4 regions of the Serratia aquatilis genome follow, and region 1 is predicted to be linked to each of the others. Evidence: predicted binding sites of a transcription regulator. Region 1 holds the regulator's gene; each other region holds the start of a gene.
The links. Region 1 encodes PurR, which represses purine synthesis genes. Its sites were predicted from a motif close to CANGCAAACGTTTGCNTG; they were not measured.
Positions count from the first base shown of each region.

Region 1 (7,872 bases):
CTTTGAGGGAGCAAACCTGCAACCAGAAGCGTTGGCCTTCAACGGCATTGACCCTCATAACCCACTGCGTGGCGCTGTGAGTGAATATGATGCATTACATGCAATTTTCAAGGCAGTGCGCAAAGGTATTAAAGATAGAGGTTGTAACCGAGCAATCATCGTCGCGCACAATGCCAATTTTGATCACGGTTTTCTGATGGCTGCATCGGAACGTGCTGGTCTTAAGCGCAATCCGTTCCATCCTTTCGCGACTTTTGATACAGCAGCACTGAGTGGATTAGTTTTGGGGCAAACGGTGTTGGCAAAAGCTTGTCTTGCCGCTGGACTCCCCTTCGACAGCAGTCAGGCTCATTCAGCGCTTTACGATACTGAGCAGACTGCCCAATTGTTCTGTGAGTTGGTAAACCGGTGGAAACGCCTTGGTGGATGGCCGCTAGCTGGCAACCACACGGACTGACCTAAGCGGATCACACACCTGCAACTTGCTGGGATAAAAACAAATCGGGCGGTACCTGCAAGGGTACCGCCCGATGTTATAAGGAAGCTTTTCGCCATTAAGGCTGCTGATCTTGCTGTTCTTTATACTTTTCGGCAGTTTCTTTGATCAACGGCTGCAACTCACCACGTTGATACATTTCCATGATGATATCGCAACCGCCAACCAGTTCACCATCTACCCACAATTGTGGGAAGGTTGGCCAATTGGCGTACTTTGGTAACTCTGCACGAATGTCAGGGTTTTGCAAAATATCAACATAGGCAAAACGCTCGCCGCAAGCTGAAAGCGCCTGTACAGCCTGAGCAGAGAAACCACAGTTTGGCAATTTCGGCGAACCTTTCATATACAGCAAGATTGGGTTGGTCGAAATCTGCTGCTGAATTTTTTCAATTGTCGTCATTCATTACTTCCTCAAGCCACATAGTGGCTACAACATGCATCATAGGGTCTATTGTAGCGGCAGGTCGGGGGGCAAGAAAACACCATCTTTTGCAGGGGTATTTTCTTGTTGCCGGAACGTTGCGTGAAACACACCGTTGCGGTTAAAACATGGATCCAGAATAACATTATTAATCCGACCATTTCACTATTATATTCTGGTGATTACAGAACGATGAATAATAAGCAAGAGTGACACCATTGATGATTTACCACTAAGCAGTTGACTAATTTTAAGTCAAAAAATAATGTCATTAACGTTTTCTCACAATATGGATTACTATTTATGAGTTAAGCGCTGTTTTATATGACGAATTTCAGGAATACTGTTATTCATTCAATATCTGTTTCGGGGCCAAGGTTGGTAACATCAACATGCGGTTAATTATTACTCTTTTTGTACTATTTTTCACACTGCTATTCTTGAATCTGGCGCATGCTGCGCCACAGGCACATGCTTCTACCAAGCAGGTCAAGGGCCACGCCAGTGAAGCAAGTCCTAATGATCGCAAAAGAAAGAAAGTGGATAAAGTCAGCAAGAAGGTGAAGATTACCCCCTCACGCAAAACGGCAAATACAACGCAATTGGCAGTGAAAGAAGGCAAGAAGAAAGCCAATGTAAAATCAAAAAACAAATCAACCCGTACCGCAAAGGTTAAAGTCACTCCACCGAAAAAGGGCTACAAAAAGGGTTATGGCCGTCATCGCGTAGACGAGATGGCAACCGCGAAAATGGTCGGACGTGAAAAATCATTGAAGCTGTCCCCTGCCCACAAAAAACGCTATCAACGTGCCAAGCAGACTGCAATGGCAAAACTGATGCACCAAATGGGCAAGCCATACCGTTGGGGCGGCACCTCCCCCGTTACCGGGTTTGATTGCAGTGGTCTGATTTATTACGCTTATAAAGACGTGGTAAAAATCAAAATGCCGCGCACCGCTAACGAGATGTATCACCTGCGGGATGCTGCACCGGTTAAACGCAGTGAACTGGAAAAGGGAGATTTGGTCTTCTTTCGTATCAACAACCGCGGCACTGCCGATCATGTTGGTGTTTATCTTGGAAACGGCAAATTTATCCAGTCTCCCCGCACTGGCGAGGAAATCCGCATCAGCCAATTGGATAACGACTACTGGCAGAACCACTATATTGGTGCCCGCCGTGTAGTGACGCCCAAAACCATTCGTTGACCATTGCCACGGCTGAGTTTACCACTCAGCCGAACATCCTGTCCCTGCCCACACTTTAAGCAATCAGGCAATTGGCACGCTTTGGCTCTTTTTTTCACCCAGAAAGTTGCTAAGATTGATAACCACAAAATAACTATAACAACTCAGTTTTCCTCCCTCAGCCACTCGGCTGACGGTTTCGGAAGAGAAGTGCTGTATAAAAAGGAGAAAGCAATGTCGTTTGAATTACCTGCATTACCGTATGAGAAAAATGCTCTTGAGCCGCACATTTCTGCAGAAACGCTGGAATACCATTATGGCAAGCACCATAACACCTATGTGGTTAACCTGAACAATCTGGTGAAAGGCAGCGAGTTCGAAGGCAAGTCTCTGGTCGATATCGTCAAAACCTCTACCGGCGGCGTGTTCAATAACGCAGCACAGGTATGGAACCACACCTTCTATTGGCACTGCTTGTCACCGCAGGGCGGCAATGAGCCAACTGGCGTGGTAGCTGAAGCAATTACTAAATCCTTCGGTTCTTTCGCCGCCTTCAAAGAGCAATTCACCGATGCCGCAGTGAAAAACTTCGGTGCTGGCTGGACCTGGCTGGTGAAGAAACCTGATGGCTCGCTGGCAATCGTCAGTACTTCAAACGCAGCTACCCCACTCACCGGTGAAGACAAGCCTGTTTTGACCGTTGATGTTTGGGAACATGCTTATTATATCGACTACCGCAATGCGCGGCCAAAGTACCTGGAGAACTTCTGGGCACTGGTTAACTGGGCATTCGTGGAACAAAACCTGTCTTAATGGCAGGTGGATGACCCAAATAATAAGGCGCAGCATGCTGCGCCTTTCATTTTGTTGTTATAAATCAGTTCAATGCCGCGATAAAGCCAAAAACAATAATCACTGCCAGTGCGCTGACCGTGGTGAGCAATGACATTTTTAAATTCGTATCCATATCGTAATTCCCTCTCAGATTAGTGTTCTCAAGCATAAAAGCCACACGATTAATGCGTCAAATCATTTTCACACAGTTCGTGATTAAAATCTTGTTATCATTTCCCGACTTATAATACCGATTAGCTCTTCCACTTTTCTTCATTATGCGACAAAATCCGCAATTCACTACTGCGTACCAAAATGCCCCTCCTGTTAAAGCGGCTTACGACTTCAGCACTAAAAACTCAGTTTTCGCTTATCTGGGGAAAGTTCTACGCAGGCAAACGATTAACATCATACTTACATGCCGTAACATGTAGGTTCAGGAGTTATTTTTTACATGGCAACGATTAAAGATGTGGCCAAACGCGCTGGCGTTTCAACCACCACCGTTTCGCACGTCATCAATAAAACGCGTTTCGTCGCCGAAGAAACAAAAGCGGCCGTTTGGGCAGCAATTAAGGAACTTCACTATTCACCCAGCGCCGTTGCCCGTAGCCTGAAAGTCAACCACACCAAATCGATCGGTCTGCTTGCAACATCAAGTGAAGCGCCCTATTTTGCAGAGGTGATCGAAGCTGTTGAAAACAGTTGTTATAGTAAAGGTTATACGCTGATCTTGTGCAACTCACATAATAACCTTGATAAACAACAGGCCTATCTGGCGATGTTGGCGCAAAAGCGTGTCGATGGTCTGCTGGTCATGTGCTCGGAATATCCGGAAAAGCTGTTAGGCATGTTGGAGGATTACCGCAATATTCCCATGGTAGTGATGGACTGGGGCGCAGCTCGTGGTGATTTCACCGATACCATTATCGATAATGCGTTTGAGGGAGGCTATCTGGCAGGGCGTTACCTGATTGAACGCGGTCATCGCGATATCGGTGCCATTCCAGGCCAGCTCGCGCGTAATACCGGGGGTGGGCGCCATCAAGGCTTCTTGAAAGCAATGCAGGAAGCCAATATCGACATCCGTGAAGAATGGATCGTTCAAGGCGATTTTGAACCTGAATCCGGTTACAAAGCGATGCACAAAATCCTGTCGCAGAAACATCGTCCTACTGCCATCTTTTGCGGTGGTGACATCATGGCAATGGGGGCTATCTGCGCTGCAGACGAATTGGGGCTTCGCGTACCGCAAGATATCTCAGTGATCGGCTACGATAACGTCCGCAACGCACGCTATTTTACCCCTGCGTTAACTACCATCCATCAGCCTAAAGAGCGTCTGGGAGAGATGGCCTTTACTATGCTACTGGATCGCATCATCAGTAAACGCGAAGAATCTCAGGTTATTGAAGTACATCCAAAACTTATTGAACGCCGTTCGGTAGCCGATGGACCTTTCATCGATTATCGCCGCTAACCGTTATTACCGGGAGCCTCTGGGTTACCCGGTATTTTTTCGCTCAACCACTCCTGATTGAGTGTTTCACTGTCTCCCAGATAATCTATTAGCCAAGCCATTACGGGTGACTGCGCATTTTGCTGCCACGTGAGACAACAGGCACTGGGAGGAAATGGCTCGAGCAGTTGCAGAACAACCAGTTCACCGCTTTGTACCAATGGCAGGACTCGATGCGCAGGTGCCATTCCTACGCACAGCCCATTACGCAGACAATCCACAGCAGACACCCAATCCGGCACGGTGAGACGCCGCTGGTTATCCAGTGCCCAGGTTACACGCTTCGGCAAATTTCGTGACGTATCCTCTAGCAAGAGTGAAGGATATGGCCGTAGCTGATCGTTTCTCAGTCGTCCTTCTAGACGAGCCAAAGGATGGGTTGCATTTACTACACACAACCAGTCCATAAACCCCATGTCGCGGAAAGCGAAACCGCCACCTACCGGCACAGCACTTGTTGCACCAATGGCCATCTCAGCGCGCCCGTCAACCAGGGCATCCCACACGCCGTTGAACACTTCTGGCTGGACAATTAACTCCACATCAGGGAAATGACGATAAAAATCGATGATTAATTGACGACTACGCCGTGGTTTGACAATAAGATCGACCGCAATCCTTAACTGCCCACGCCAACCATTAGCAACTTGCTGGCACTGTCGCCGAGTATCAAGCATTTTTTTGATAACAATCCGTGCTTCCTTGATAAAAAGGGCTCCGGCGGGAGTCAGTGCCACATCGCGATGGCGCCGCTCAAACAGTGGCACGGCCAGCCATTGTTCCAACTGCCGCACCGTGTAGCTTACTGCAGAAGGAACTCGATGAAGTTCTTGCGCTGCTGCACTGAAACTCCCGGTACGAGCAACGGCGTCTACCACATCGAGTGAATATTCAGACCACATAATTTTGCCTTCAATTTTTTTAACAGCACCTTGCAAATATTACCGTTTCACAAGCAGAGATCCAGCCGAGTACACTTGCCGGCGCTAAAAAACCTGCGACAACAAAAATTTAACGAGAAAGACATGCGAAACTTTGGATTTATGTTTTACCTGGCTGGTCTGAGTATGCTGGGTTATCTGGCTACCGATATGTATCTGCCAGCCTTCGGCGCCATGCAACAGGATTTACAAATTTCCGCCGGTGCTATCAGCGCCAGTTTGAGTATTTTCCTTGCCGGTTTTGCTTTTGCCCAACTGCTTTGGGGACCACTGTCCGATCGGTTGGGCAGAAAACCGGTGTTGTTGATCGGTCTGACACTGTTCGCTGTTGGCTGCCTGGGCATGCTGTGGGTGCAAAATGGTGCACAACTGTGGGCTCTGCGTTTTCTGCAGGCCATTGGGGTCTGCTCTGCGGCCGTAACCTGGCAGGCGATCGTGGTTGATCGCTACCGCGAGGGTAAGGCAAATCGTGTCTTTGCTTCCATTATGCCACTGGTTGCCCTTTCCCCTGCCTTGGCTCCGCTGCTCGGCGCATGGCTGCTCAATCATATGGGATGGAGGGCTATCTTCGCCGTGCTGCTCGGCATAACGGCATTACTGATCATTCCAACTTTATTACTTAAAGACACTAGGCTTGTGCCTTCGTCCGACAAAAAGCCAGGGCTAAGTTTTTTGCAGATTTTGAAATCCCCAATATTCAGTGGCAATGTCATGGTCTTTGCTGCCTGTTCCGCCGGTTTTTTTGCCTGGTTGACCGGCTCCCCCTTCATTCTCGGTAATATGGGTTATAGCCCAAATGACATTGGTTTGAGTTATGTGCCACAAACTTTGGCGTTCTTGCTAGGAGGATACAGTTGCCGAAGTGCGCTAAGTCGCATTTCTGGCAAAACCTTACTGCCATGGCTTCTGTTAGCCTATGGGTTCAGCATGGTTGCGCTCTTTCTGATCGCCACCTTGAGCAAACCGACATTGACCACGCTGTTGATCCCGTTTTGCTTTATGGCATTAGTTAACGGTGCCAGTTACCCGATTCTGGTCTCAAACGCCTTGATGCCATTCCCGGAGAGCAGTGGCAAAGCGGCAGCATTGCAGAATACGTTACAACTGGGAGGGTGTTTTATTGCCAGTCTGTTGGTTTCAGCCTTCATCGATCAACCGCTGTTGGCCACGGTAAGTGTGATGGTTGCTACCGTAATTTTTGCCGCTTTTGGGTATATAATTCAACGCGGAGAGCGCTTGAATAAAAAAACAGGCTGTTAGGCGGAAGCTTTCATAATTATCATTTTAAATAATAACTTAGTGAAAATGTTTGCCGAGCGATATTTGCTATTGAGTCTGTTCCTCGGCAAGCCTATACTCGAAAAGACCTTATAAGATAGCATTTCTTATAAGCTTTTATCACAAGTAACTGTTGTGTACGCGAATGGAATCACACTTTTTTAAGGAATAATTTGCCCGCGCTGTTGCGTAGGGAGTCTCTTAAATTTCCTCTGTTTAAAGTCGAATATCAGACGCCACGGTGAAGTTTGCCGTTGGTATATGTATGCGCCTGTAAAAATCGCCTAGGCTTTTTTTACTGGTTCATAAGTCAGAAGAAGGTGATGGAGAAATTATGAGTTCATCGTGTATAGAAGATCTGAGCATTCGGGACAACCAGTGGTACCGCATAGTGCATGAAATGCTCAGTATGGCCGATATTGAAATCAATGGTTCACGCCCTTTCGATATTCAGGTTTACAATCCAAATTTTTTCAAGCGTGTATTGCAGCAGGGCTCATTGGGGCTCGGTGAAAGTTATATGGATGGTTGGTGGGAGTGTGAAAGGTTGGATATCTTCTTTCAGCGCGTTCTTACCGCCGGGCTTGAAAATAAACTCCCACACCACCTGAAAGATATATTTAACATAGCTATCGCTCGCCTGACCAATCTGCAGTCCAAGAAACGCGCCTGGATTGTTGGTAAGGAGCATTATGATCTTGGCAACGACCTTTTTACCTTAATGCTTGATCGTTATATGCAATATTCCTGTGGCTATTGGAAAGATGCTACCACCTTGGAAGAAGCGCAGGAAGCCAAGTTGCGAATGATCTGCGAAAAGCTGGATCTTCGTCCGGGCATGAAAGTGCTAGATATTGGCTGCGGCTGGGGGGGCCTCTCCGCCTTTGCTGCCAAGCACTACGGTGTTTCCATGGTCGGCGTGACAATTTCCGCAGAGCAACAGAAACTGGCACAGGCGCGTTGCGCGGGATTGGATGTGGAAATACTGCTGCAGGATTACCGCGAGCTCAATCAACAATTTGACCGTATTGTTTCAGTTGGTATGTTCGAACATGTCGGCCCCAAAAATTACCAAACCTATTTCAACGTTGTCAGGCGTAATTTAAAACCTGATGGCCTTTTCCTTTTGCATACTATTGGCTCAAATCGGACAGATATGAATGTTGATCCGTGGATCAACAAATATATCTTCC
Region 1 is NZ_CP173186.1:2,729,291-2,737,162, forward strand. Features, by position in the region: gene rnt (ribonuclease T) at 1-457, shown strand, start outside; gene SAQUA_RS12270 (Grx4 family monothiol glutaredoxin) at 555-899, opposite strand; gene SAQUA_RS12275 (C40 family peptidase) at 1,313-2,128, shown strand; gene sodB (superoxide dismutase [Fe]) at 2,342-2,920, shown strand; gene SAQUA_RS12285 (YnhF family membrane protein) at 2,985-3,074, opposite strand; gene purR (HTH-type transcriptional repressor PurR) at 3,396-4,421, shown strand; gene punR (DNA-binding transcriptional activator PunR) at 4,418-5,362, opposite strand; gene punC (purine nucleoside transporter PunC) at 5,486-6,661, shown strand; gene cfa (cyclopropane fatty acyl phospholipid synthase) at 7,014-7,872, shown strand, end outside.

Region 2 (7,872 bases), 490 kb from region 1:
ACGTTCTTCCACCACCAGCCAGTCGCGAAAAAGGCTAAACCCTTCAAGCATGACGTCGGTCCGCGGCGCGATCAGTTCTTTCCATTGCGTCTCATCAGCTAGTTGGCATTGATACAAGCCAAAGTTCTTGCCGTTTTTGTTCGAGCGAATATAGAAATACTGGTGGTAGTGATCGATGGCGTATTCGTGATCTTTACGACGCGGGACAAACATCTGGGGCAAACTATCGGCTCGGTTTGCATCTAATAGAAGAATTTCCGATGTCGTCGTGCTGCTAAGGTGGATCAGGATAAATTGCTCAGATGTGGTCTTTTCAAGGCTGACATAGAAGGTATCATCCTGCTCTTCATAAATGAGCACGTCCTGTTTCGGATCGCTCCCAATGACGTGCCGGTAGACCTGATAGGGAAGCAGTGTCTTGGCATGCTTACGGACATAATAAACGGTAGCTGAGTCATTCGCCCATTCAAAATTGCCAGAAGTATTTTCCAGCACTTCTCCCGCCCAGCTATCATTCACGAGGTCTTTGAAGCGGATTTCGTATTGACGACGCGACAGAAAATCTTCTGCGACAGCGAGAAGTTGGTTATCCGGGCTAACCTCCAGGCCACCAAGCGTATAAAACTCATGCCCTTCGGCGCGCGAATTGCCATCAAGCAAGGTTTCCCATTGCTCACTGGAGGCTTCAGGTTGACGTACATACGCCGCATATTCGTTGCCAGGTTCATAGCGGGTCTGATATCGAAAACCTCGCTTGACGTAAGGCACTGAGTGCTCTTGCTGCGGAATGCGCGCTACCATTTCCTGATACAGGGCTTCACGCAGCGGTTGTTGCTCGCTTAACTGTGCCTCTGTGTAGGCATTCTCGGCCTGAAGATAGTGCAATATTTCGGGATCTGCGCGCTCGTCATCACGCAACCAGTAATAGTCATCCACACGGGTATCACCGTGAATGGTGATCGGATAAGGTCGTTTTTCAGCCTTGGGAGGTGTCATCATTGCTAAATCATCCGCATACATTGATTAAGGCAAGAGTGACACGAACCCCGTTAGGTTAACAAGCTACCTAGCTATAGCAATTGATGTTTTTTCTCATTAACGCCACTTTCAATTCCTTGTCTTACATCCATCGGGATTTTCAACGACAGCGCCAGAGCATCGAGATAGCTACGTTCCATAAAATGGTCAATATCAATGACCAGGCAACTCAGGTAATACACCTCTAGCGCCTCATCTTCATTCTTCACGCTTTGTGCAATCAGTTCAGGGTTCAGCGGCTGTTCTATGGCTTGCTGTACCCACGTTTGAGCCTCGCTCCCCAACTGCAATTGTTCAAGACTATGGTCAATTGCGCGTTTTTCATCAGCATCTATATGACCATCGCTCTTTGCTGCAAACACTAATGCTTGCACCAGACGTTTGGCACGCAAATCAACTGGCGAGCTCTGCTCAACAAATTGCGGTTCTTGCTGCTCTTCTCTGACACGTTGCTTGTACTTATTCCACAGTACGGCGCCTATCGCTGCACTGCCGCCAATGATCAGTGCATTCTTGCCATATTTGCCTACAATCTTGCGAGAGGATTTATTTGCCAACAAAACACCGACCAAGCCTCCTAACGCAGTGGGCGCCAACAACTTCGCTATACCTTCAGTACCGCCCATCGAACCGGCTTTATCACCGAGCACGGATTGGATCTGTTGCAACCAGTTACTTTTCATTGCCACCTCTTAAACAGTTGAGATTGGGGCCAACAAGCTTATGCGGCCAGATTAACGGACGTGATTCAGATTATGAGATTATTTGTAAATCAGTGTATGAAAGATGAAAATTATTGTCGCTGAGATCAAAGGCCGGGCCCCACGGCATCGACCTTGGCAACATTGCGGTGAAACAATTATGAATGCAGGGGCATTTCTGGATTTCAAGTCATGTTCGACAATAAGGCATTAGCGTTTGCTGAAATCAATAACAAACAATTCTTTCAACCCAGGGTAAATTTCTTCTATGACCTGCTTCAACTCGTTGAGGGTCATGTTTTCTTGCCGCGCATGTTCTTCAGTTAACGCATCAAGATGTACCGGCATTACCGACTTGACCTCGATATAACAGAAAAACACACCGTCTTCGTTACGGCTGACGCGTAATACTTCACCCGGCTCGAAATGAGATTCACTGGCGTCACGGATAGTGATGGTTTTACGCCCAGCCAGAATATCTTGCTCAAAGCGGCTGAAAAAAGTGATTTCACGGGACATTACCTCTCCTTATATAACAATCTGCTATACCCTTCATACTTCAAGTTGCATGGGTGTTGGCATCATCCGTTCGCACCAGTCACATAGTGAGCTATGCTCCTGGCGACTCTCAGACTTGCCGCCTACATGCAACTCGAATTATTTTGGGTATATACCCAAGTGACTTCAAGTTGCTGGAGCAAAAATTGCCTGCAACTTGAAACCCATTGAGTATGCAACGGCTCAGGCTGCCTGCTCTCCAGACTCAGCGTCTTCTTCCGGGGTGGGAGCCGTTTTATCAGTTTTGCTTTTAACCGGCTTTTTTACCGTTTCTTGTGGAGCGGCACCGCGCAAGATCTGAGATAGCACGTCTTTATGTTCGGCCAGGAAAAGGCTTAGCCCTTCACGCTGTTCTTCTTCCAACGTAACAGGTGCTTGCTGCAACCACTCGCCCAGGCTATCAGCCAGGTCAAGCATTTTGTCGTAGGCATCGGCTTCTTTCTTATTTGCGAAAGTCATTTTTTCCTCACCGTTTCTGACCACTACATATTTAACTTCAACAGTCATGAACGTTTCCTCAAAGGTGATAATACTGTAGTTTTATACAGTATAAAGTACTTCCAAGCCGAGCTGCAAGCAATCCATAACTTATTATTTCAATAACCTTACCTTGCAGCTCTTACCTTTTATCTTTCCCTGCTGAAGCTGTTGCAATGCCTTGCGCGCACTGGCTTTGCGGATGGCCACATAAGCGTGTACCGGGAACATGTCGATCTTCCCCACTTCTGCCGCAGTCAGCCCAGCATCTCCGGTCAATGCACCAAGAATATCGCCTGGGCGAATTTTTGCCTTCCGGCCACCGTCAATGCACAGCGTGACCATTTCCGCTTCAAGGGGGGTGTTTGGTGCACCGCTCAATTCAGACACCGGTACCCACTTCGCGGTCATCTGCAAATAGTCCTCAAGGGCATGAACACGTACCATTTCCTGTGGCGTACACAGGCTGATGGCCAGCCCATTCAAACCAGCACGCCCCGTGCGACCAATGCGGTGAACATGCACTTCCGGATCAAACGACAGTTCGTAGTTGACCACTAACGCCAACTCTTTGATGTCAAGCCCACGAGCAGCAACATCGGTCGCCACCAGTACACGGCAACTCCGATTGGCAAAACGCACCAATACCTGGTCCCTATCACGCTGTTCCAGATCGCCGTGAAGCGCCAACACGCTGATGTCACGACTTTCGAGCGCTTCAAACACGCTCTGACAGTCACGCTTGGTGTTACAAAATACCACGCAGGAGGAAGGCTGATAGTGACGCAGTGCCGCAACCAGAAGTGCAGGACGTTGATCGCGCGTGGTTTCATAGAAACGCTGCTCGATATTGGTTTGATCATCCCCCTCCTCGACTTCTACATTCAGCGGTTCACGCTGCACCCGGGCACTGATGCGTTCGATCCCAGCCGGATAAGTGGCAGAAAACAGCAAAGTCTGGCGCGTGGGTGGCGTATAGCTGATCACGTCATCGATGTCGTCCGCGAAGCCCATATCCAGCATGCGGTCGGCCTCATCAAGCACCAGCACATTCAGTTCATCCAGTACCAGGGTTTTCTTGCGCAAATGCTCCTGCACGCGGCCTGGCGTCCCCACAACGATATGGGGAGCATGCACCAGGGAGTCGAGCTGTGGCCCAACCGGCTGGCCACCACAAAGGGTCAATATCTTGATGTTCTGCGTAAAGCGGGCAAGGCGGCGCAACTCTTTGCTTACCTGGTCGGCCAGTTCACGCGTCGGGCACAGGATCAGCGCCTGTGTGGCCACTTGGGTAACATTGATTTTATCCAGCAGGCCAATGCCAAACGCCGCTGTCTTACCGCTGCCGGTTTTCGCTTTGGCACGCACGTCTTGCCCTTTCAGTATGGCGGGCAGCGCGGCGGCCTGTACCGGCGTCATTTCGGCGTACCCCAGTTCGTTGAGGTTGGCCAACTGTTCGGCTGGCAGTGGCAGGGAAGAAAAGGAAACTGTGCTCACGGCAATGACTCTTATATGGCAAGTGGAAAGGTGGCGCGGCCATTGGGCAGGCGCCGGATCTGGCGCCGATGATAACAGATTTCTGTTCACACCTCGATTTAAGTACTGCCAGCTGCACACGCAATCGTTTTCGCATATACTGCGCACTCGTTGTCAGACCGAATTAACTCTTTCAGAATCAGGTACGAAACTATGTTAACGATTGGAACCGCCCTGCGCCCTTCCGCCACGCGTGTCATGCTGCTCGGTTCAGGTGAACTGGGTAAAGAAGTTGCTATCGAATGCCAGCGTTTAGGATTGGAAGTAATTGCCGTGGATCGTTATGCCGACGCCCCTGCCATGCATGTTGCACACCGCTGCCATGTTATCAATATGCTGGATGGCGATGCCCTGAAGGCCCTGATCGAACAGGAACGTCCCGACTACATCGTGCCAGAAATTGAAGCCATCGCAACCAACATGCTGGTTGAGCTGGAAAAGCAAGGTCACCGTGTCGTGCCATGCGCCGAGGCTACGCGTCTTACTATGAATCGTGAAGGTATTCGTCGTCTGGCTGCCGAAACCCTGGGGCTGCCTACTTCAAGCTATCGTTTTGCCGATAACGAAGAGAACTTCCGACAAGCTGCGGCAGAAATTGGTTATCCGTGTATCGTCAAACCTGTCATGAGTTCGTCAGGCAAGGGGCAAAGCCTGATCCGTGAAGAACATCAGTTGAGTTCCTCTTGGCATTACGCGCAGCAGGGTGGTCGCGCCGGGGGGGGGCGAGTGATTGTTGAAGGATTGGTGAAATTTGATTTCGAGATCACTCTGCTGACGATCAAAGCCGTTGATGGCATCCATTTCTGCGCCCCCATCGGCCATCGTCAGGAAGACGGTGACTACCGCGAATCCTGGCAGCCGCAACAGATGTCTGAATTAGCGCTTGGCCGCGCACAGGAAATCGCAGAAAAAGTCGTCAATGCCTTAGGCGGGTTGGGTTTGTTCGGTGTAGAGCTGTTTGTCTGCGGCGATGAGGTGATTTTCAGTGAAGTTTCTCCACGCCCGCACGATACCGGGATGGTCACGCTGATTTCACAGGATTTGTCGGAGTTCGCACTGCATGTTCGCGCTTTCCTCGGGTTACCAATCAACGCTATCCGCCAATTTGGGCCTTCCGCTTCTGCGGTGATCCTGCCAGAACTCACCAGCAATAACGTGCGTTTCAGCGCACTAGACGCCGCTCTGCAAGGTTACAATCAGGTACGCTTATTCGGCAAACCAGACATCAGTGGCAAACGCCGCCTAGGCGTTGCACTGGCTACCGCAACAGATGTAGAACAAGCGGTCACGTTAGCAAAGCAGGCCGCCGCTGCCGTCAAAGTGCAGGGATAACATTCTCGAGGGACGGCATGCCGTCCCTCGACAACATCAATAATTTTCGTCGTCTTCCGAATCTTCGTCCAGGTACTCTGTTGGTTCTTCCTGATCTTCCTGTTCATCCTCTTCATCATCGAACAAGGCAGTCACTTGATCGCCTTGATGTTTCTCACGAATTTCCTGCGCGACGAGCGCGATGGCTTCACCACTGCTCATCCCCTGTTCCATAAGATGATGAATACGTTCAGCAGCTTCCTGCTGTTCTTCGTGGCTCAGTGACGGCATACCTGCAAGCATGTGTTTCTCCCCAGTAAAGGTGGACGCGGATTATACGCTCTAAACCCGTGGACCCCAACGTCTGTTGTCTTACCACCTGCAACTCGTCAATATTTTCGTGCCGTATTGAACTTGCTTCTTTCTCTGCGGGCTGCGTCTGCGCACGTAATATGGCAGAATAGCCGCCCAACATCGCTGTTTCAGTCAGGTTTTTTGATAATCATGAGTGCCTCCACGCCAAATATTAAATCTTTACCTTATACTCGTACTGCTGTGTTGGAGCTGTTTGCCCCGTTGGCGCAAAGCCCTTGGGCTATGTTGCTGCATTCAGGATTTGCCGAGCATTCCCATAGCCGCTTCGATATCCTAGTGGCAGAACCACGCATCACGCTGACAACTTGCTGTTCCGATACCGAAATTCAGCGCAATGATCTCCGGCATTGTTCACAGGATGATCCTTTCCTATTGTTGCAACAACAACTCGATGCCATGAACTTATCCCCATTATCGAATAGCGATCTGCCTTTCCAGGGTGGAGCGCTCGGGCTATTCGGTTATGACTTGGGCAGACGAGTAGAAAAACTCCCGCAACGCGCTCAGGCAGATATCAAGCTGCCGGATATGGCCGTGGGGATTTACGATTGGGCATTGATCGCCGATCATCAGCGAGAAACGCTGACACTGCTCAGTTATGACGATGTTGAACAGCGTTGGCAGTGGCTTAACCAGCAACAAGCCCAGCAGGTTAAAGCCTTTAGCTTGACCGGCAACTGGCAGGCGAACATGACGCGCCAGCAATATGGTGAGAAATTCCGCCGTATCCAGGAATATCTTCTCAGCGGCGACTGCTATCAGATCAATTTGGCCCAACGCTTTTCCGCCCCATATCAAGGGAACGAGTGGCAGGCATTCCTTCAACTCAGTGCCAGCAACCGCGCACCGTTCTCGGCTTTCCTGCGCTTTGCACAAAACTGTGTGCTGAGCGTATCGCCGGAACGGTTCCTGTGGTTGGAAAACCAGCAGATCCAAACCCGGCCGATAAAAGGCACTCTGCCGCGCCTTGCCGATGCCAACCTGGATGCTGAGCAGGCAGAGAAACTTGCCAACTCGGCGAAAGATCGGGCCGAGAACCTAATGATCGTTGATTTGTTGCGTAATGATATAGGCCGAGTCGCGCAACCTGGCAGCGTGCGTGTTCCCGACCTGTTTAAGGTCGAACCATTTCCGGCAGTGCATCACCTGGTAAGTACCATTACGGCGACGCTTCCCAGTGCTACACCCGCTACTGAACTTTTGCGCGCCTGCTTCCCAGGGGGTTCAATCACAGGGGCACCCAAAGTACGTGCCATGGAGATTATTGAGGAGCTTGAACCGCAACGACGCAACGCCTATTGCGGCAGCATTGGCTATATCAGTTTCTGCGGTACCATGGATACCAATATCACCATACGAACCCTAACCACCGAAGATGGACACATTTTCTGTTCAGCTGGCGGCGGGATCGTAGCCGACAGTCAGGAACAGGCCGAATATCAGGAAACATTTGATAAGTTGGGCCGTATCTTGCCGCAATTGGGGGAGTTTACCGTTTCGTGAGCCATCAGTCTTACCCACCTTCGCTGGCTGATTTTATCAGCCGTTTTCAGTTACAGTTGCCACAGGCTGCGCAGCTCTCTTATAACGTCCGCCCGGCGGCGGTACTGATCCCGATTATCTGCAGGCCGGAACCTACCTTGCTGCTTACTCGTCGGGCCGATTCATTGCGTAAGCATGCAGGGCAGGTCGCCTTCCCTGGAGGAAAAACCGATCATGACGACCTTTCGCCAATCGCGACGGCCCTACGGGAAGCGCAGGAGGAGGTAGCCATTCCTGCGCATGCGGTAAAAATACTCGGTCAACTGGCACCACTAGACAGTAATACCGGTTTCAAGGTCACGCCTGTCGTGGGTTTGATCCCGGCAGATATCGA
Region 2 is NZ_CP173186.1:2,240,065-2,247,936, reverse strand. Features, by position in the region: gene SAQUA_RS09980 (S9 family peptidase) at 1-999, opposite strand, end outside; gene SAQUA_RS09975 (tellurite resistance TerB family protein) at 1,071-1,721, opposite strand; gene yqfB (N(4)-acetylcytidine aminohydrolase) at 1,950-2,258, opposite strand; gene SAQUA_RS09965 (YebG family protein) at 2,481-2,804, opposite strand; gene dbpA (ATP-dependent RNA helicase DbpA) at 2,889-4,271, opposite strand; gene purT (formate-dependent phosphoribosylglycinamide formyltransferase) at 4,464-5,642, shown strand; gene SAQUA_RS09950 (YoaH family protein) at 5,679-5,924, opposite strand; gene pabB (aminodeoxychorismate synthase component 1) at 6,126-7,499, shown strand; gene SAQUA_RS09940 (CoA pyrophosphatase) at 7,496-7,872, shown strand, end outside.
Region 2: a site for PurR is predicted at 4,389-4,406, ahead of purT (formate-dependent phosphoribosylglycinamide formyltransferase). Genes of this name have one in related genera too.

Region 3 (7,872 bases), 1.0 Mb from region 1:
CCTTCGTTCACCCCAGTCACTTACCTGAGTAAGCTCCTGGGGATTCGCTCAGTTGCCGCCTACAAGCAACTCGAATTATTTTGGGTATAATACCCCGTTTTTTAGCTAAGTTGTCATTAACAGAAGAGTTTTGTCAATAACATTAATATTTAAACATAGTTATACTCAGGATGATAATGCTAAAGATAATGCCATGTACAACAGCCACAGCTTAATTTTAATGCAGCTTATGTGATTTTCATTATAAATCACTCTTTTTCAGGGTGAAGGTGCATACCGTCATACGCAATTTATTTCCTTGTGAAATTTCAGGATAGTTCTTAATCAACTTGAAACATTATCCTGTTATTACTCTTATTCACCAGCTACTCGAACGTACGTATTTTGACTGTACGGCAATCCCTTAATTGGCAATCGAGCTATATATTTAAGTTTATACATTCACCGCCTAGATTTAATATTTAAAAACAGGTCAACCACATGAGAAATTTGCGATCCATCCCAAATTTTTGTCAGCATCTATACTTATAATTGCCAAAATATAAAATTCAATAAAGGAGGGTAATATGTTTCAGATGAAGAATATAATGAATCTGGCAATAGCTTTTGGGGTGTTTTTTCACTGTGTAGCAGCCCACGCAACAGAATTAACCTCTTGGCCAAAAGAGCAGGCTAAACAGCTTACTCAACTGATTGTTGAACGAGCTAATAAAGGTGATTTTGCGGTTTTTGATATGGATAATACCACCTATAAAAATGATTTGGAGGAATCACTGATACCCTATATGGAAAATAAGGGCATATTGAAAAGGGATAACATAGATCCCTCACTAGTATTAATTCCATTCAATGATAGTCTTGGTGAAGCCGAGAACCTATACAGCTACTACCACCGTCTTTGCGAAATGGACGATCTGATCTGTTACCCATGGGCGGCACAGATCTTTTCCGGTTTTACCTTACGAGAGTTAAATAAGCAGGTTGACGAACTCATGGCATTGAAGGAAGACATACCAGTAAAATATATCAAGAACAATAAATTACTGCAGAAAAGTGTCTCGCCTCCGCGTCCATTACCAGGTATGCAGCAGCTGTTTGCCAAACTGCAGGAAAACGGTATTGAAGTCTACATTATGAGTGCTGCTCACGAAGAATTGGTACGTATGGTGGCCAGCAATCCGCAATATGGCTATAACGTAAAACCGCAAAATGTCATCGGCATCAATACCCTATTACTCAACCGAAAAACGGGTGACCTGACTACCGCACGCAAACAGATAAAAGCGAATAATTACGTTCCAGAAAGCAACCAGGATCTCACCATTACACCCTATCTGGTTAATCCAATGACATGGTTCGAAGGTAAAGCTGGCAGCATCCTGGCCTATATTGACCAATGGAGAAAGCCAATTTTAGTGGGTGGTGACACACTTTTTTCAGATACCTATATGCTATTTAACAGCGCCGATGCTCAAATCGGCAAGCGCTTGTGGATCAGCAGAAACCCGGAAACCTTAAAACGGTTGGCACAGTTGCAGCAACAGGCGGTACAACAACAGAAAATAGCAGGTCAACCAGCCGATGCCGATAAAAACTGGATAGTCGTCAACCAGCAAGATTTGGAGTAAGTGGAAAGGCGTTTTTGAACGTGCCCCTTGTAAAAGCAAGGGGCACTGGTTAATGAATATTACCTACTATTTATGCTCGGAACGCTCTTCCGGTACGTCGATCACTTCTTCTTCTTTGCGGTAAAGGCTGATCAATTTAAACAGCAGACTCAGGCCAATGCCGACAATCGTCGCCAGTGCCATACCTTTCAATTCCGCAGCCCCAATATGCACTTTGGCACCGCTGACGCCGATAATCAGGATAACTGAAGTCAGGATCAGGTTTTGCGCCTTATTGTAATCCACTTTGGATTCGATCAAGACACGGATCCCCGAAGCACCAATCACACCATACAACAGCAGCGAAACACCACCCATAACCGGTACGGGTACCGCCTGGATCGCCGCGGCCAGTTTGCCCACACAGGAAAGCAGGATAGCCAGAATAGCCGCACCGCCAATCACCCAGGTGCTGTAGACCTTGGTAATTGCCATAACGCCGATATTCTCGCCATAAGTGGTATTTGGCGTTGAGCCGAAGAAGCCGGAAATCACGGTGGAGATGCCGTTGGCGAACATTGAACGATGCAGGCCCGGATCGCGCAGCAGATCTTTCTTGACGATGTTTGCCGTTACCACCAAGTGACCAACGTGCTCGGCAATGACTACCAGTGCCGCAGGCAGGATGGTAAAGATGGCAAACCACTCGAAACGTGGCGTGTAGAAGGTTGGCAAGGCAAACCAGTGCGCTTCACGGATTGGCGTCAGATCCACCACTCCCATAATGAACGACAGGGCATACCCCACCAATACCCCTATCAGGATCGGGATAATGGCCAGAAAACCACGGAACAACACCGAACCCAATACGGTTACGCCCAGCGTCACCAGTGAAATGGTGATGGTAGTGCTATCTGCCGTGGTGCCTTCCGCAGGCAATAATCCCGCCATATTGGCCGCTACACCGGCTAGCTCCAAGCCAATGACGGCAACGATTGCGCCCATTGCCGCAGGTGGGAACATCACATCCAGCCAGCCAGTCCCTGCCTTCTTGACGATCAGGGCAACCAGACAGAACAGAAAGCCGCACATGATAAAGCCGCCCAGAGCGACCTCATAACCCAGCGGCAATAACAGCAGCACTGGCGAAATAAACGCAAAGCTGGAACCAAGATAGGCCGGAATTTTGCCCTTACAGATAAACAGATACAGCAGTGTACCGATACCGTTAAATAGCAGTACCGTCGCCGGGTTGATCTTGAACAGGATCGGCACCAGCACGGTCGCCCCAAACATGGCGAAGAGATGCTGGAAGCTGAGTGGTATGGTCTGTAGCAGCGGCGGACGTTCGCTAACGCCAATGGCGCGACGGGTCATGTGGTTTTTCCTCTGAGTTATTTCAGTCGTGTAAGCGTAGTTATGAATGTTCTCGTAGTTTCAGCTCACAGCCAGCCCGGTGCTGAGGCTTGAAAATAAGAACATAAAAAAGCCGACTCTCTGGTCGGCTTAGATTTATTTAGTACCAAATATCTTATCGCCCGCGTCACCCAGGCCAGGCACGATGTAACCTTTTTCGTTTAGGCACTGGTCAATAGAAGCGGTATACAGCTCAACATCCGGGTGGGCTTTTTCCAGCGCGGCGATCCCTTCAGGGGCCGCAACCAGTACTAATACCTTGATGCTGGTGCAACCGGCTTTCTTCAGCAGATCGATTGTCGCGATCATCGAACCACCAGTGGCGAGCATCGGGTCAACAACCAACGCCATACGTTCTGAGATATTGGACACCAGCTTCTGGAAATATGGCACCGGCTCCAGGGTTTCTTCGTCACGATAGACCCCAACCACGCTGATGCGTGCGCTCGGTACGTGCTCTAATACCCCTTCCATCATACCCAGCCCTGCACGCAGGATTGGCACAACGGTAATTTTTTTCCCTTTAATCTGTTCAATCTCAACCGGCCCGCACCAACCTTCAATGGTGACTTTTTCTGTCACCAAATCGGCTGTCGCTTCATAGGTCAGCAAACTACCCACTTCAGAAGCCAGCTCACGAAAGCGTTTGGTACTGATATCGTGCTCGCGCATCAAACCAAGCTTGTGCTTAACCAGCGGGTGTTTCACCTCAACGATCTTCATTATTTTTCTCCTATTAAGGCGGTTGACGGCCAAAAAATCGCGGGATTATACCGCCTTTTCGTAATCACGCCACTACCATTAGCCGGATCAAGATCAACAAAATGGTGATAATAAAGGGTCAGCCTAGGCTGTGTCCCTTAACTGTCCGTGGTGCCGTCGCAGATCCAAAAGCCCGTTATCAAGCCCGACAACACAGAGAACGCGCTTTTGGGGCGCGACCCGTAGGGCTGGGGCCATTTGCGTGCAGTTAAGGGACACAGCCTAGTATATACCCGGTGGATTTCAAGTTGCAGCAGGCCACGCAGGCATTCAGCCCCAGAAGGTTACAACCCTGAAGAGGACGAAAAACTGGAGCATACCGATAAGGCTCTCGCAAACGTTTGCTTGCGCTGTTAGAATTGCCGCGCCTTGTTCCGGCACAATACCGGAAGCACCGTTTTCAAACCGCAAACCGTCGTGGGGATCGCGCAGTGACCGACAAAACCTCTCTCAGCTATAAAGACGCAGGTGTCGATATCGATGCTGGCAACGCATTGGTAGACCGCATCAAAGGTGTAGTAAAACAAACCCGCCGCCCGGAAGTCATGGGTGGTCTGGGGGGGTTTGGCGCGCTGTGTGCACTACCGCAGAAATACCGTGAACCGGTACTGGTTTCCGGCACCGACGGCGTAGGAACCAAGCTGCGCCTGGCTATGGACCTGAAACGTCATGACACCATCGGTATCGATCTGGTGGCAATGTGTGTGAACGACCTGGTGGTTCAGGGTGCAGAACCCCTGTTCTTCCTAGATTACTATGCCACCGGTAAGCTGGATGTAGAGACTGCAACCAGTGTGATCACCGGGATTGCCGAAGGATGCAAGCAGGCTGGTTGTGCATTGGTAGGGGGCGAAACCGCCGAAATGCCAGGGATGTACCATGGAGAAGACTACGACGTAGCGGGTTTTTGCGTAGGCGTGGTTGAGAAATCCGAAATCATCGATGGTAGCAAGGTGCAGTCTGGCGATGTATTGATTGCCTTGGGGGCATCGGGGCCTCACTCCAACGGCTACTCGCTGGTGCGTAAAATTCTGGAAGTGAGTCATACCGACCCTACCACGACTCAACTCGCAGGCAAACCGTTGGCGGATCATCTGCTGGCACCTACCCGAATTTATGTCAAATCCATACTGGAACTGATTGAGAAAGTCGACGTTCACGCTATCGCGCACCTGACCGGTGGCGGTTTCTGGGAAAACATCCCACGCGTGTTGCCTGAAGGGATACAGGCCGTGATCGACGAATCAAGCTGGCAGTGGCCGGAAGTTTTCAGTTGGTTGCAACAGGCAGGCAACGTCAGCCGCCACGAAATGTACCGCACCTTTAACTGTGGTGTCGGTATGGTCATTGCGCTGCCGGAAGGTTCGGTTGAAGAAGCCCTTGCCCTGTTGACTGCCGCTGGTGAAAAAGCCTGGAAGATCGGTAAACTGATCGCTTCCTCTGACGAGCAGCAAGTGGTTATTCAGTGATGAAAAAGATTGTGGTGTTGGTCTCTGGCCAAGGGAGTAATCTCCAGGCGTTGATTGACGCCTGCCAGCAGGGCCGGATTGCCGCCAATATTGTGGCGGTATTCAGCAATAAATCTCAGGCTTACGGCCTGCAGCGCGCCAAAGAAGCTGGTATTGACGCCCATGCGCTGGATGCCAAAGCCTATGTCGATCGCCAAGCTTTTGACAACGCGCTGGCGCAATCTATCGACCAATACCAGCCCGATCTGGTGGTGCTGGCAGGTTATATGCGCATCCTCAGTAACACCTTTGTGCAGCACTACCAAGGACGCATGCTGAATATTCACCCTTCCCTGCTGCCAAAGTATCCAGGATTGCATACTCATCGTCAGGCTATTGACAATGGTGATAGCGAGCACGGCACCTCAGTGCACTTCGTCACCGAGCAACTCGACGGTGGCCCCGTGATCTTGCAGGCTAAAGTACCTATCTTCCAAGGCGACGAAGAAGATGAAGTGATTGAGCGGGTACAAACTCAGGAACACACTATTTACCCGCTGGTGGTGAACTGGTTCATTGAAGGCCGCTTGGCGATGCGTGACAACGCCGCCTGGTTGGACGGTGAACGCCTGCCAGCACAAGGGTATGCGGCGGACTGATGACCACAATCTGAAGCTATACTAAACGGTGTCCTGCGCGGCACCGTTTTTTTTCCCCGTAATTCATTCTCTGAAGTTATACTTTTCACAATTTAACGACATAGAGGAACACGCATGTCCAGCACTGCCAGCGTCAAACTTCGCCCACTTGAGCGCGATGATTTGGCGTTCGTCCACCAAATGGATAACAACGCCAGCGTGATGCGCTACTGGTTCGAAGAGCCGTATGAAGCCTTTGTTGAGCTTGCCGATCTGTATGACAAACACATTCACGATCAGAGTGAGCGGCGTTTTATCATTGAGCATGAAGGTGCCAAGGTCGGGCTGGTTGAACTGGTGGAGATCGACCATATCCACCGCCGCGCCGAATTCCAAATCATTATCGATCCGGCGCATCAAGGCAAAGGCTATGCCAGCACTGCCGCTAAACTGGCGATGGATTACGGCTTTTCAGTGCTTAATCTCTACAAGCTGTATCTGATCGTCGACAAAGAGAATCCGAAAGCGATCCATATTTACAGCAAGTTAGGGTTTGAGGTTGAGGGCGAGTTGATTGATGAATTCTTTGTGAATGGTGAGTATCGCACCGTACTGCGCATGTGCATCTTCCAACCACAATATCTGGCGAAATTCAAAAACCCGCAACCAGGCGAAAAACCTCGGGGTTAACAGCAGAAAACGGGGAGAACGCTCTCCCCGGATGGCCATTGATTACACCGCGCCCAGATAATCCATCTTACCCAGTTCAACACCTTGATTGCGCAGAATGTTATAGGCAGTAGTCAGGTGGAAATAAAAGTTGGGAATGGCAAAGGTCAGCAGAAAACTTTCTGCAGTGAAGTCCAAGTCACGCATTTTGCTCGTCAGCACAATTTTCCGCCCCTCGGCTTCGGCAAAATCCGTTGGCTGGAAACGCTGAACGTAAGCAATGGTTTTATCAATCCGTTGATACAGTTGAGCAAAGCTGGTTTCGTCATCCGGCATTGGTGGTATTTCCTGCCCGGTAAGCCTGGCAACCGCACCTTTGGCAGTATCACTGACGATCTGCACCTGCCGCAGCAGAGGGAACATATCTGGCGCCAGGCGGGCTTCAAGTAGCACACTTTCTGCCAACTGCTTCTCCAACAAGAATTGTTCACCTTTTAGCAATAAACCAGACAGGATCTGCAAACCGCGAACAAACTGCAAAGGGCTATGAGCATAAATCGACAAAGACATAAAACCTCCTGATTTTAACAACGTGCTTCCGACACAAATCTTACACTTACTGGTGCGATAATACGTTGAGTAACTCAATAATGTTTTTCCGTATGCTATTGAATCCCAATCATCCGTGGTTGCTATTTTTCACTTTGGGTGATCGTCATTTTTTATCGGTAAAATGGAATAATGAATTAATGCACATTATTGGGTATCATCTTCTGCGAGATGGGTCGCCCCAAAGGAGCAGTAAGTTAGCTGCAAAAAGACAATGCAGGCCTCCCTTACCCGTTGCAGAATGGAATTCAAACGGCCTGGAAATATGCGTAATTACAACTTGTTATGGTGTTTATGGGTATTATGGGCTTTGCTGATAATACTCTGGCTGACAGGGATCAGCTTCACCGAATTCAACTTAGACCGCGTGTTACCGGCAGCCTTGTTATTGACGCTGTTGGCAACCCTGGTGTTTACCTACAAAATTACAAGGAAGGATAAAATGTTATCATTCAATAAACAAAAGAAAACCATTAATGAGCCAAAACCGCAGGACATGAATGATCAGCCCACCGTTCATGCCGAAACTCCTACTTCGGCTGACGTTGCCGACGCAATCAAACCGATTCGGGCAAAGAAAGATACTTTTATCTCCAATGGATCCCAGTTTACCGGCGTGATTGAAGGTGATGGCAACATTGTTGTCGAAGGGAAAGTGGAAGGAAATATTCTTTGTACGCATATGGTTCGCATTGAGAACAGCGGCCATGTCAAAGGTGAGAT
Region 3 is NZ_CP173186.1:1,690,304-1,698,175, reverse strand. Features, by position in the region: gene SAQUA_RS07600 (haloacid dehalogenase-like hydrolase) at 567-1,628, shown strand; gene uraA (uracil permease) at 1,695-2,984, opposite strand; gene upp (uracil phosphoribosyltransferase) at 3,120-3,746, opposite strand; gene purM (phosphoribosylformylglycinamidine cyclo-ligase) at 4,217-5,254, shown strand; gene purN (phosphoribosylglycinamide formyltransferase) at 5,254-5,892, shown strand; gene speG (spermidine N1-acetyltransferase) at 6,007-6,561, shown strand; gene SAQUA_RS07570 (DUF1993 family protein) at 6,604-7,110, opposite strand; gene SAQUA_RS07565 (polymer-forming cytoskeletal protein) at 7,592-7,872, shown strand, end outside.
Region 3: a site for PurR is predicted at 4,116-4,133, ahead of purM (phosphoribosylformylglycinamidine cyclo-ligase). Genes of this name have one in related genera too.

Region 4 (7,872 bases), 2.6 Mb from region 1:
GCACACAGCCGATCCCCTTATCATGCAGCACGTTGGCAGCACGAGCGGCATCTTGGTCATCATTGATCGCTATCCCCGTCAACCGTTGAGCTTCAGTTTCGTTCGGGGTGATTATGTCAATCATCGCCAAAAGATCGTCAGGCAGTGCACAGGCTGGCGCCGGGTTCAGGATCACCTGAGTGCCGTGCTGTTTTGCCAGTTGGGCAGCGGCGATCACCGTTTCAAGTGGCGACTCCAACTGCATTAACAATGCATCTGCATTGATAATCGTTTGTTGATAACGACTGAGATATTCTGGCGTGACGGCAGCATTAGCGCCCGCATCAATGCCAATAACGTTCTCACCTTCTGCATTCACAAATATCAATGCAACACCGGTAGTACTTTCAGCAATAGCTTCAATCGGCCGAGTATCAATGCGATCGGTTGCCAGTTGCTGGCGAATACGTTCACCAATATCGTCGGCACCTACGCAGGCAATAAACGCAATATTCGCGCCACTACGCCCGGCGGCTACCGCTTGGTTAGCCCCTTTGCCGCCAAAAGCAACGTTATACTGCTTCCCGATCACCGTTTCACCTGGCCGGGGAAACTGCTCGATATTGAGGATATGGTCAGCATTGATACTGCCCAAAACCACCAGTTTTCCTGTTTCCATCGCATTGATTCCTGAAGTTTTGCGCCACCGTAACGCCCCGCTCCGATGGCGCAGAGATGACTTATTGGGTAACCAGTTTCAAATCAACCGGAATGGTAGCGGGAACCGTTTCACCTTTAAGGATCTTATCGGCAGTTTCAACACCAATCACACCGATCTGATCGGGACGCTGCGCCACAGTTGCTGCCATTTTGCCACCTTCAACCGCTTTCACCCCATCATCGGTGCCATCAAAGCCCACCACGACCACGTCGGCCTTACCGGCTGTTTGCAACGCACGCAGTGCACCTAATGCCATCTCATCGTTCTGTGCAAACACAGCCTGCACATCAGGATGAGCAGTCAACAGGTTCTGCATGACATTCAGGCCTTTAGTGCGATCAAAATCCGCTGGCTGGCTGGCCAGCAGTTTAAACTTGTTCTGCTCCAGCGACTGTTTGAAACCTTCCCCACGCTCACGCGCGGCAGAAGTTCCAGCAATACCTTCCAACTGAATAACCTTGGCATCGGCCCCCACTTTCTTGGCGATGAAGTCACCGGCCATTTTACCGCCCGCACGGTTATCGGAAGCAATATGGCTGACCACCTCACCTTTGGCTGCCGCGCGGTCCAGAGTGATTACCGGGATCTTGGCCTGATTGGCCATCTTGATGGCGTTGCCAACTGCATCAGAATCGGTTGGGTTGATCAGCAACAGTTTCGGGCTCTGAACCATCAGATCCTGTACGTTAGCCAACTCTTTCGCCGGGTTGTTCTGCGAATCCAACACGATCAGGTTGTAACCCAGCTTGTTGGCTTCCTGCTGTGCACCATCTTTCATTGAAACAAAGAACGGGTTGTTAAGAGTAGACACCACCAGCGCGATGGTATCTTTTGCTAGTGCGTTAGCACTCAATGTGGCGGTTAACGCGAAAGCCGAAACTAAAGTTGCCAGTTTTTTCATTTTCATGATCGTGATTCCTGTAGGGGGAAGGTTACTTGTTACTTTTGTTGTCTACCAAAACCGCCAGCAGAATGACGACTGCTTTTACGATCATCTGGTAGTAGGAGGAAACGCCCAGTAAATTCAAACCGTTGTTAAGGAAGCCCAGGATCAGTGCCCCAATCAGAGTACCGACGATACGCCCCTTACCACCCGCCAGGCTAGTACCACCAAGAACGACAGCGGCAATGGCATCCAACTCGTAACCGGTACCGGCCGTGGGCTGTGCGGAAGAGAGACGTGCAACCTCAATCACCCCGGCCAGTGCCGCCAGCAAGCCACACAGCGAGTAAACGATGATTTTAACTTTATCAACGCTGATACCCGAAAGGCGGGTAGCAGCTTCGTTGCCACCCAGCGCATAGATATAGCGCCCAAGGCGGGTGTGATGCAGCATATACCAGACAGCAATAAATACGATTGCCATAATCCAGATCGGGGTTGGTACCCCTAACGGACGGCCAATGCCAAACCAACCAAAGGCATCGCCAACATCGGTAAAACCGGTATTAATGGGGCTACCGTTGGTATACACCATGGTCACGCCGCGTAATAGCAACATCATTACCAAGGTAGCAATAAACGCCTGAACCTTGCCTTTGGCAACGATAACGCCTGTACAGGCGCCCACCGCGGCACCTAATGCCAACGCAGCTGCAACAGCAACCACGGCATTTATTTCGAAACCGACAATTGAAGCGGCTACTGCTCCCGTTAACGCCAGCAGCGATCCCACAGACAAATCGATGCCAGAGGTCAGGATCACAAGTGTCATACCAACCGCCATAATGGCGTTTACTGACGTTTGCTGCAGAATATTGAACAGGTTATTAACGGTGAAAAAATTCGGGCTCATTGAGGAAACCACCGCAATCAGCACCAGCAGTGCAATCAGCGATTTCTGTTCCAACAACCACTCTTTACTGAACCAGCGCTTTGCAACACTCTGTGAACTCATATTTGATTACTCCTGCTTTACGCCGTATTGCTTGCCGACAGCCGCGGCCATAAGCACTTCCTGGGTGGCCTGTTCAATAGGGAATTCGCCGCTGAGGTGTCCTTCATGCATGACCAGAATACGATCACTCATCCCTAGCACTTCCGGCATTTCTGAAGAAACCAGAATGATGCTCAGCCCTTCCTGTTTAAACTGGTTGATTAACTGATAAATCTCTTTTTTTGCCCCCACGTCGACACCGCGTGTCGGTTCATCGAGGATCAACACCTTTGGCCTGGTCATCAAGCCACGGGCAATCGCCACTTTCTGTTGATTACCACCGGAAAGCAGACCAATCGGCTGTTCCATCGAAGGCGTCTTGATGTTGAACAAGCGTATAAAGTCACTCACGGCCTGCTGCTCATCCGCATGTTTCAGGCTGCCGCCGGAACGACTGAAATAGCGTAGTGCAGTCAGTGACATGTTTTCTTTCACCGACATTCCCAACACCAGTCCATCACGTTTGCGATCTTCAGAGATATAGACGATGCCATTTGCCAGCCCGTCCTGCGGGGAGTGGGTGACCACTTCATGGCCATCAAGGTTTATCGTGCCGCTTTTACGTGGTGCCGCACCGTACAAAATCTTCATTAATTCAGTACGCCCGGCCCCCATCAGGCCCGCTACACCTAAAATTTCGCCGCGATATAAAGTAAAACTGACATCCTGCACACCAGGGCCGGAAACATGGCTGACTTGCAGGCGTTTTTCACCGCGTGGCTGGTTAAGGCGTGGATACTGTTCTTCCAGCTTGCGGCCTACCATCATTTCAATCAACGTATCTTCCTGCAACTCAGCAACAGGGCGCTCGGCGATAAACTGCCCATCCCGGAAAATGGTCACATCGTCGCAGATTTCAAAGATCTCTTTCAGGCGATGTGAAATATAGACAATGCCTCGCCCTTCAGCTTTCAGCTCATTGATCACTTTAAACAGTGAAGCTGTTTCAGTATCGGTCAGGGCATCGGTAGGCTCATCCATAATGATCACTTTGGATTCAAAGCTCAGCACCTTGGCGATTTCCACCATTTGCTGATCGCCAATCGACAACTCCCCCACCAGCCGATGGCTGCTATAACGCAAGTTCAGCCGCGCCAGCAGTTTATCCGCCTCGGCAAACATACGTTTCCAATCAATACGCCCAAAGCGGTTGACGAATTCACGGCCAAGAAAGATATTCTCGGCAATTGTCAGCTGAGGGATCAGGTTCAGTTCCTGATGAATGATGCCGACTCCCGCCTCTTGCGACTCCTTCGGTCCTTTGAAGATCACCTCTTTACCGAGAAAGTACTGGCTACCAGCGTCTTTGCTGTAAATACCGGTCAACACTTTCATCATGGTGGATTTACCGGCACCATTTTCCCCCACCAGCGCCATCACTTTGCCGGGATAAACGCTGAGCGCGGCACCAGAAAGCGCCTTCACGCCGGGAAAGGCTTTATCGATCCCTTTCAGTTGCAGTAGAGGTTGCATAGATATCTCAGAAAGTTACGCCGGAGCAGAGGATCACATTCGCGTAAGGCGAACATTCTCCACTGCGGATCACAGCACGGCTGTGCTCGGTTTTTGCCTTAAAAGCACTGTGGCTGATATAGCTAATACTGATGGTATTTCCCTGGAGTAGGCCAAGTTGACGCAGTTGAGCCAGCAACGCTTCATGGAGTGATGGATTTTGCTTAACAATCTCTTCCGCCAGCAAGGCACTTTCTACCTGCATTTCCCGCGTCACCACCTCTACGACCTGCAAGAATGTCGGTACTCCTTGGGTCAACGCCAGATCGATGCGCGGCGTGGCGGCTGGAATTGGCAACCCAGCATCGCAAATCGTGAGCTGATCGGTATGACCGAGGCGGGAAATAACCGCAGAAATATCAGAATTCAGTAGTACGCCTTTTTTCATGACTTTTGCTCCAACAGCGAAACGTTTCGCTCATAATAGAGTGTAGAAAAACCTCATGAGAAGGCAACTGCGGAGTTAAGGAAATGTGATCGCTATCGAAACGTTTCGATGGCGAACGAATGACGAAGTAAAAGGCCCAGCAAATGCTGGGCCCCAGACTGCTGACAAACCCCGTTATTAGGGAGAGCGTGCCGATGGGGTCGTAACGGCGTAAGCCGTCGGAGCGCCCCTCGGTGCGCTAGGCCCGGGTATCTTGGGTCAGAAGGCGACTTTGTCATCAACCTCAGGCCCAGCAAATGCTGAGCCCATTATTTATATTTCGACCTGAGTTCCCAGTTCGATCACCCTGTTGGGTGGTATCTCAAACTGATCGGCTGCCCGCAACGCATTGCGGCTAAGCGCAATAAACAGCTTACCGCGCAGATACAGGTACCATGGCCTTTGATTGAGGAACAGTGACTCATGTGACATGAAGAACGAAGTTTCCATCATCCTGAATGACAAGCCTTCCAGCCCACAACGGTGAAAAACCTCCTCGACGTTTGGTGTTTCACGCCAACCATAACTGGCTACCACACGCCAAAAACTGGGTGACAACTGCTCAATGGTAACCCGCCGCACATTATGTACATATGGCGCATCTTCGGTACGCAAGGTGAGCAATACCACACGCTCATGCAGCACTTTGTTGTGTTTGAGGTTATGCAACAGTGCAAACGGGATTACATTAACCGCGCGGGACATAAACACTGCGGTACCAGGCACGCGAACCGGCGGGGATTTTTCCAGTGATATAATCAGAGCTTCGAGTGAATTCCCATGCTCATGCATACGCCGCAACAGACGAAAACGTTCGCTCTTCCAGGTCGTCATGATAAGCAACATGACCAATGCCAATGTCAGTGGTAGCCAACCGCCAGAGAAAAGTTTCAAGGCATTAGCCGCGAACATTGGCAAATCAATAATCAACAGAATTACCAGGATACCGACCACTAGAAAACGATTCCAATGCCAGTTTTTGATCGCCACCGAGGTAATAAGAACGCTGGTTAACACCATGGTACCGGTCACCGCAATGCCGTATGCAGCCGCCAGGTTGCTGGAATGTTCAAAGCCCACGATCACCAGTACTACCGCGATATACAGCGTCCAGTTGATTACCGGAATATAGATCTGGCCTGATTCCATTTCCGAAGTATGGATAATGCGCATCGGTGACAGATACCCCAGCCGTACAGCCTGGCGAGTCAATGAAAACACCCCGGAAATCACGGCCTGAGAGGCAATAACCGTCGCCAGCGTAGCCAAAATCAATAGCGGGATCAGTGCCCAGTCAGGAGCCAGCAAGAAGAAGGGGTTTTTGATCGCTTCCGGATTTTTCAGCAGCAGTGCACCTTGACCAAAATAGTTGATCACCAGTGAGGGCAGTACCACGGTGAACCAGGCCAAACGAATAGGGAATTTGCCAAAGTGGCCCATATCCGCATAAAGCGCTTCCACGCCAGTAATTGAAAGCACCACTGCACCAAGCGCGAAGAACGATACCTTCTTATATTCAACAAAGAAATTGAGCGCCCATTTCGGGTTCAGTGCCTGCAACACTTCAGGGTTGGCAATAATACTGCGTGCACCAAGCACTGCCAGTACGATAAACCACAACAGCATCACTGGCGCAAATAACTTACCTACGCTGCCGGTACCGTGCTTTTGGATCACAAACAATAAGGTCAATACCAGAATAGACAAGGGGACGATATAAGGATCCAATGAAGGTGCAGCTATCTCCAACCCCTCTATTGCCGACATAACCGATATCGCTGGCGTAATGACAACCTCACCATAAAAGAAGCTGCCGCCAATCAGGCCAAGGATCACCAATAATGATGTGGTGCGGGCTGAGGTATTCCGCCCAGCCAATGACATTAACGTGAGGATCCCGCCTTCACCGGCATTATCTGCACGCATGACGTAGGTGAGATACTTAAGGGAAACGATGACAACCAGCATCCAGAAGATCAGGGAAAGGAAACCAAACACCACATCGGGGCGGACATCAAAACCGTAGTGGCCGGAAAAACACTCTCTAAAGGTGTAGAGAGGGCTGGTACCAATATCACCGTAGACGACCCCAATCGCCGCCAAGGTTACCGCTGATAATGACTGCTTATGTTCTACGCTCATAATTCGTTTCTTTTGCTAGCTCATCCATCGGCCTATACATCCGCATCAGGCTAAAGATAGGGGGCTTTAAGATCCGTTACGCCCGGTTAGCCCTATGAATTTCAAGTGATACGCAGCCAACCAGATCGCCCATCCCAGTGAGGATTAGTGACTGAAGGAAAGCCTACAACAACACTGTAGCTTGAAAGACAAGGGAGGTAAAAGGCGCACAGTATGCACCATTTAAAGACCTTAACTACTCTTATATCTGCCCCGAAAACTAAACAAAATGTGAACCAGCCATTTTTTTTAAAATAGAAATTTATACGAATCAATAAACTATACTGCTAAAACAATATGTGGTTTATCATCGAATACTCCATCAAGATTGGCTTTCAGCCTGTACAACAGGCTCCAACCCGCAGACAACGTGAACAATTTTATGGCGTCATCATCACTTCTGGCAGAACGGATTTCCCGCCTCAGCAGTGCGCTGGAGAGCGGCCTTTATGAACGGCAGGAAGCGATAAGGCTGTGCTTGCTAGCGGCATTATGTGGCGAGAGCGTATTCCTGCTCGGCCCACCGGGAATTGCCAAAAGCCTGATTGCACGCCGATTAAAGTTTGCTTTTCGCAGTGCCCGTTCATTCGAATATCTCATGACGCGCTTTTCCACCCCGGAAGAAGTATTCGGCCCACTGTCTATTCAGGCTCTGAAAGACGAAGGACGTTATCAACGCCTCACTGCGGGTTATCTGCCCGAAGCAGAGATCGTCTTTCTTGATGAAATCTGGAAAGCCGGACCGGCAATCCTCAATACATTGCTGACAGCGATTAATGAACGCCGCTTCCGCAACGGTAATAGTGAGGGGAAAATTCCGCTAAGGCTGTTGGTGACGGCTTCTAATGAACTCCCCGAAGCCGACAACAGTCTTGAAGCACTGTACGATCGCATGCTGATTCGTTTATGGCTCGACAAAGTACAGGATAAACAGAATTTCCGTTCTCTGCTGGTCAGCCGTCAGAACGAAGGCGAAAACCCGGTTCCAGAGGCACTGAGTATCAGTGATGAAGAGTTCCACCAATGGCAACCGCTAATAGATAAAATCAAACTGCCGGAAAACTGTTTTGAACTGTTCTTCATGCTGCGGCAAAGATTGGATGCCTTGGAACAGG
Region 4 is NZ_CP173186.1:5,372,123-5,379,994, forward strand. Features, by position in the region: gene rbsK (ribokinase) at 1-658, opposite strand, end outside; gene rbsB (ribose ABC transporter substrate-binding protein RbsB) at 720-1,607, opposite strand; gene rbsC (ribose ABC transporter permease) at 1,633-2,598, opposite strand; gene rbsA (ribose ABC transporter ATP-binding protein RbsA) at 2,605-4,110, opposite strand; gene rbsD (D-ribose pyranase) at 4,118-4,537, opposite strand; gene kup (low affinity potassium transporter Kup) at 4,850-6,718, opposite strand; gene ravA (ATPase RavA) at 7,140-7,872, shown strand, end outside.
Region 4: a site for PurR is predicted at 4,552-4,569, ahead of rbsD (D-ribose pyranase). Genes of this name have one in related genera too.